One region of the Tindallia californiensis genome, then DNA from elsewhere that is predicted to be linked to it. Evidence: riboswitches for the same ligand, from Rfam matches in the RefSeq annotation. Region 1 holds a riboswitch; the other holds the start of a gene.
The links. A riboswitch is a leader RNA that binds a small molecule or an ion and turns the genes downstream of it on or off. The one in region 1 is predicted to bind molybdenum cofactor.
Positions count from the first base shown of each region.

Region 1 (3,421 bases):
TAAAATATTTTTCATTTCGCCACCATAGGCTCCCGCATTCATCGTCAGAGCGCCTCCCAATGTTCCCGGAATACCTGAAGCGAATTCAAATCCCACCAGTGACATTTCTTGTATTTTTTTCGCAAGGCAATTAAGACTAATGCCTGCTTCTGCATATACGTATTCATCTGAAAATTGAAGAGCTTTCATACAGCTGCCAATTTTCATAACGATCCCTTCAATTCCAGCATCCATTACCAGCAAGTTACTCCCTTTTCCAATGACGGTTAAAGGAATGTTATGCTTATTACAAAAACGAATAATGTGTATTATTTCCTGTTTAGAAGTAGGCATGATTAGAACATCAGCCTTTCCTCCTATTTGAAAAGAGGTATGCTGACTCATTGGCTCGTTTCGTCTGAACCGCTCAGCAGGAAACTGTTCTTCTAACTTTGTTAACCATCTAGCTTTATTCAAACATCTCACTCCTGCAATCAATAGTTATGATCAGTTATTAAATGACTGTCATAAACATTATAGACTTTTCCTTATGATCGGTCAATCAGCAGGTTGATTGGATCCTTTACTTTTATATGATTTTGATTGAAGGGTTTGGCGTAAATTATTTGTTTTTTCCAGTCGCATATTTCATGCGTATTTTTGTATTTAGGGCAGTCTGGATGACATTGTGCTTTTTTTTCTAAAACAAAAAGCCCGGCATTTCCTATAAGAAATTTAGTGCCAGGCCTTCGATAAGCATCGTTTATGTTGCTAAGAATGATATTGGGCTTAAATCGCTGATGACAAAACCCTTGTAGTAAATCATTTTTTTGCTTTTCTCTATCTTGTAATGACTGTAATGTAATGTCTGACTCTTTTGACCCTGCACAGATTTCTTCCGTCCGGACAGATGATTTTTCACACCAGCCAACCATAGGATCTTTTATCCATATACTCACTACACAGATCACCATTCATCCTCCTATTTGGAACATATTGCGTTCACTATAGATAGCGTTTTCCTGATTTAAATGATGACGCTCCGGCTTTGCATCAATGGCTGATCTAATAAAATTTTCAATATTTTGAGGATCTTTTCTTAAAGCCATCAATACGTCAAACTCTACATTCGAATGCAAGCATGGCTTTAATTTCCCATCACTGGTCAGACGAATTCGATTACACTCGCCACAAAAATGATCACTGATAGGATTGATAAACCCTATCTTTCCTTTCGCTCCAGCTAATTGATAATATTTTGCCGGACTTCCTGAATTTCCTTTTAGGGGATGCAAAAGTCCCAGCCTATTTCTAAGCGTCTCATTTGAAATAAATCTTGTTTTAGCCCAGTGACTTGCTTGCCCTACTGGCATAAGCTCAATAAAACGAACATCTATCGGGTGATCATAGGTTAAGTTTGCAAAATCATCCAACTCGTCTTCGTTATATCCGCCAATCATAACCGTATTTAACTTGACCGGCATCATGCCCAAATCTATTACTTTATCGATGCCATTCATCACTTTTTTCAGTTCTCCGCCTCTGGTTATTTCCTTGTATCTTTCTTCCTTTAACGAATCAATGCTAATGTTAAACCGAGTTAGCCCAGCTTTTTTCAAAGGTTCTGCCATTTCTTCCAAAAGGCTTCCATTGGTGGTCATTGTTATCTCATTAATGCCTTCTATGGCTGCTAATGAATAAATTAAGTCAACAACCCCTCTCCTCACCAAAGGTTCCCCACCCGTAATGCGCAGCTTGTTTATTCCTAACGGAACACTGGCTTTAACAAGAGTTATCATTTCCTCATAGCTCATCATATTTTTATGTGATTTTTTCTGTATTCCCTCTTCCGGCATACAGTATAAACATCTCATGTTACAAAGATCCGTAATGGATATTCGCATATAGTTAATTTTACGTTGATACTGATCGGCCATTACGTCCCTCCTAACTCATTTAAGTTATTATTTTTAGACAAAAAAACAAGACGGCCAGGAAAGGTGTCTTGTTAGAAGTCAGCATTTTTTCCTTTCCAATCGCGGGAGGCATAAAAATTTCTTTTTATACCCTTGGCTGATTTTCATAGACGTTCGAAAAACATCCTTAGAAATAAACAGCTCGGAAAATATTAACTTGTCTACATTATTGTAAATATTATAACATATCTCATGCCAAATGTATACATATCCACTAAAAGGTGCTATCCACAATAGGTTAGCACCTTTTACAGATGAATTACCAGACTTCTGCAAAAGCAGCGTTTGTATAGATATCTTCCAATCGCGTTTTATGGCCTTTTTCCATTTTTACTAATTCTAAAAAGGTTTGTTTTTGTTGTTCTTCTTCACTTGCATTCGCAAACTGTTGGTACATATCCATTGCCTCTTGTTCTTTTTTCATAGCAAGCGCAATCGCATCCTTAAAGCTCATATCTGTAGAAAGTTTTTGTTCTTCAACGGTTTCGGCAACTTTGTAATCTTTTGTTTCATCAAACTTCATTTCATCCTGCTTTTTATCAAAGTAAGATTTCAATATCATTTCATGTTTTTTTTCTTCTTCTGCTAATTCCTTAAAGGTAGATTTTAATGTTTTATCCTCTATTTTTTCTGCCGCATCTTTGTAAAACTCATGGGCCTCCACTTCGTTTTCAACAGCCATTTTTAATATCTCTTTATAATTTTTCACTTCGCTCCACCTCCATCAAGTTTTCATCTTATTTGCCTGATGCCACTCCATTACTTAGAATATGTTACCCGATCTGAGTGTGCATAAACATTCATTCTATTTCCTCTGGCAAAACCCACTAAGGTTATGTTCATTTGTTCTGCTACCTCAACGGACAAATCAGTAGGCGCCGATCTGGATACAATCATAGCTATTCCTTGCTTAGCTGTTTTAATCAACATTTCTGATGAAATTCTCCCACTAGTTAAGAGCCATTTTCCTTGCAATGATATATTGTCTTTCATCGCATGACCGATTGTTTTATCCAATGCATTGTGTCTCCCTATATCTTCATGAAAAATAAGCATTTGTTTTCCATCGCATAAAGCACAGGCATGAACGCCTCCCGTTTCCTTAAAAAGAACTGATTGTTTATTAAATGTATTCGAGAGTTCCAAAATATGCTTTGCCTCTACGTGAAACTGATCTTTTACCGGTTTTGCGGTTAATGAATCCAACACATCATAGAACACAGTCCCTTTTCCACAGCCACTGGTCAATGTTCTTTTTCCATGAATTTTCATTTTAGAAAACACTTGTTCGGATATAGTAATATGTCCATAACCCATTGCGTCCTCTATCCTTATGCTTTCAATATCTTCCATGGTTTTAATGAGGCCTTCTGAGTATAAAAACCCAATCATTAGGTACTCCAGATCTTCTCCTGAGCATAGAAGGGTTACAAATTCTTCATCATTGATATAGAGGGTAAAGGGTT
Region 1 covers NZ_FNPV01000002.1:191,887-195,307, forward strand. Annotated here, with positions in the region: gene murB (UDP-N-acetylmuramate dehydrogenase) at 1-465, opposite strand, end outside; gene BLV55_RS03065 (hypothetical protein) at 528-950, opposite strand; gene moaA (GTP 3',8-cyclase MoaA) at 954-1,916, opposite strand; molybdenum cofactor riboswitch at 1,987-2,115, opposite strand; gene BLV55_RS03075 (ferritin-like domain-containing protein) at 2,215-2,664, opposite strand; gene fdhD (formate dehydrogenase accessory sulfurtransferase FdhD) at 2,715-3,421, opposite strand, start outside.

Region 2 (3,421 bases), on a different contig from region 1:
ACCACTGGTAGAAGGAATGGTTACCAGGCGAGCTTTCTGACGAAGTGTCGGAAATTTTCCCTCTATCAAATCTTGAAACTTTGTTTCCGGTTGCTCGTAGTATACCCACATAATTTTAGCCGCATCTAAGGCGGAACCGCCACCAATAGCGATGATCCAATCCGGCTCAAATGCCTCCATTCGCTGACCGCCTTTGATAACGGTTTCAATAGAAGGGTCTGGTTCAACTCCGTCGATAATATCCACTTTCATTCCAGCTTCTTCTAAATAGGCTTGTGCCTGATCTAAAAACCCATGCTTTTTCATGGACTGACCACCGGTTACCAATACCGCTTTTTTTCCTTTAAGACCAGCTAGATAAGACAGAGAGCCCTGTCCAAAAACAACGTCAGCAGGAACTCGGAACCATTTTAAGCTCATTGATATCGCCTCCAATACAGAAATTTTAATGAATGAAAACCGAAAAAAGGTAAAAAAACAAGGAACCAATAATAAGGAAGATGAAACAGATCGAATAGGAAAGGCATAAGGCAAAAGAACAAGGGGAAGTTGTTAAATATTTAACCAATAATGCCGAAAAATTAATTCCGTGTTCTTCCTTAGCTAAAGTATAAAGGGAATGGACTTGAAAAACTAACGATTTTTTTATATTATTGAGGAAATATTTACAAAGAATGCTTCGGTGGAATCATGTTAAACAAATAACAAAAGGAGGGGTGGATATGCTACGAACTTTTGATAAAATGCAAGAACAAATTAACGGACTGGAAACGGATTATATTAAACTATTAACCTATGATTTGCCACCGAATTTTACGGATGTTTATCAATCCCGATCCTATCCAAGATTTTGCACCATCTTATCCGGAGAAAAAGAAGTGATCATTGACCAGTCAAGTCCTCTTGTTTACTCTCAAAACCAACATTTACTATTGCCTCCTCACTCCAATGTGCTGATGAAAATGGAAAAGCCTACGAAAGCGCTGGTCTTGGAGTTGAACCATGATCTTATTGAGCAGGTTCTCCGGAAAACGCCTCTGGATAAGGCGGGACAGGATAAATTGAAAAAATCAGTACATCACGACGTACAGGTGGGTTATAATCATCAAGGAATTGCGGAAGAGCTATTAAAAATTTATCAACTTTCAACAATGAAGTCTGGAGGTCAGACCTTTCTTATTGATTTAGCGGCACAAAAGCTGGTCTATGAACTTGTTCAAGATCAACAGGTACAGGAAATGTTACAAACACGGTATCCGGCAAAAATCGAAAGAATGATTGATTATATTGAAGAAATGATTCATGAAAAAATTAATCTGGAACAATTGGCAAAGGACAATCATATGTCGGCAGCCTCCTTAACACAACTTTTCAAAAAGCATACGGGCATGCTACCTCTTGCGTTTATAAAATGCCGTAAAATGCAGTTAGCTTCTTCTTACCTAAAGGAACATTCTGTTACAGAAGTAGCCTTTATGCTTGGCTTTGAAAGTCTTTCCCATTTTATTCGGGTGTTTCGGGAAACTTATGGCTTGACGCCCAAACAATATCAGTTGCACCGTTCATAAAAAGCATCGTAAAAGAAAGCATTCCCCTTTCGACCGACCGATATGCTTTTGTTGACATACCGAAAACGCTTCGATATAATGATAATTAACTGAAAAAGGGCAAAGCCCCGCAGTCTCCGAGTCTTAGCTTTCTAAAGCATGCTTTGTTGCATCAATGCCATGAAAATAAGACCGGCAGGGTATGATGGGAAACCATAATGCCTCCCATTGTGGAAAGGAGCGTGTCAGGCAGGATGTTCCATCTGTGCGGCACATAAATCACGACTCCTTCCATATGGAAAGAGTTTGTTTTGTTTTTGTGACAAAAAAATGTGGCAAAAGCCATTGTAAAGCAACATATAAAAACTGAGAAAACAAGAATTTAGACACAGCGAGGCAGGAGGAGATATTAGGAATGAAGTTAAACAAAAGCAATAGGTTGGTGTTAATGCTTGTACTGTTACTACCCTTTATGGCATCTATGACAGCCTGCAGAGGTGCTGATGAACCGGCACCGGTGGAAGATACGGATGAGTTTTCAGAGGTGACAGAAACAGCAATGATCCTGGCTACCACCACCAGTACAGAAAACAGTGGTTTATTGGATTTCATCCTGCCATCCTTTGAAGAAAAATATGGAATTGACGTGATGGTCGTATCTGTTGGAACTGGGGCCGCACTGCAAATGGGCGTTGATGGTGAAGCAGACGTGCTGCTGGCACATGCTACAGCGCAGGAAGAAGAGCTGGTAACGGCTGGTGATACCGTGGAACGTTTTGATGTTATGTACAATGATTTTATCCTTGTTGGTCCGGCATCTGATCCGGCCGGCCTGAGGGAAAACGCAGCATCAGATATTTTAACTGGATTCCAACTGATGGCTGAAAATGAAACATCCTTTGTATCCAGAGCCGATAATTCCGGAACCCATATGATGGAGCTAAGCCTGTGGGAAGAGGCTGGAGTTGGTGAGCCTTCCGGTGGCTGGTACATTGAAGCCGGCCAGGGGATGGGCGATGTCATACAGATATCGAATGAACTGGAAGGACATACCCTGACAGACCGTGCTACTTACCTGTCCATGCTGGATACGATTGATCTGGAAATCCTTCTTGAAGGTGACGAAATTCTCTTTAACCAGTACGGCGTTATGGCGGTAAATCCTGACAAGGGAGATCATATTAACTTTCCTGCAGCTGAAGGATTTGTTGACTGGGTGCTGGCACCTGAGACCCAGGATCTGATTGCAGCGTTTGGTATTGAGGAATTTGGGGAACCATTGTTCTTTCCTAACGCAAACTAGCCAATAAAGGGGTTTTTCGATGGAGAACTTTATCAGCGGATTTCAGGATGCCTTTCAACTGATCATCACCATGGACTCGGAATTTTTCGCCATTGTCCGGCTGTCTCTGGTTGTATCGCTGACGGCCACACTGCTTGCTTCGGTATTTGCCATTCCCTTTGGAGTCCTGTTGGGAATCCGAGAATTTCCGGGAAAATGGCTTTTGGTACGAATCATTTATACATTGATGAGCATGCCGCCGGTGGTTATTGGCCTGGTCTTCTTTTTGCTTTTTTTGCGGGCAGGACCTTTAGGCCACTTTCGGTTAAACTTTACGCCAACGGCTATGATTATCGCCCAGTTTGCCCTGGTTGCGCCTATTATCACCGGTGTGGTGTTCAATGGAACAAAAGAGCGGGGACCGGACATTCAGGATCTGGCGAAAACCATGGGCGCAAGCCCGGCACAAACTGTATGGCTGCTGATCCGCGAACTGCGCATAAACATTCTTTCCGCGGTGGTGACAGGCTACGGCCGAGCCATGTCAGAAGTAGGAGCGGTGATGGTAGTCGGCGGAAACATACGGGGACAT
Region 2 covers NZ_FNPV01000007.1:160,172-163,592, forward strand. Annotated here, with positions in the region: gene BLV55_RS11030 (iron-containing alcohol dehydrogenase) at 1-420, opposite strand, end outside; gene BLV55_RS11035 (helix-turn-helix domain-containing protein) at 723-1,568, shown strand; molybdenum cofactor riboswitch at 1,671-1,804, shown strand; gene BLV55_RS11040 (ABC transporter substrate-binding protein) at 1,963-2,850, shown strand; gene BLV55_RS11045 (ABC transporter permease) at 3,002-3,421, shown strand, end outside.
Region 2: it holds a riboswitch for molybdenum cofactor, as region 1 does, so the genes downstream of both, BLV55_RS11040 (ABC transporter substrate-binding protein) here and moaA (GTP 3',8-cyclase MoaA) in region 1, are expected to answer to the same signal.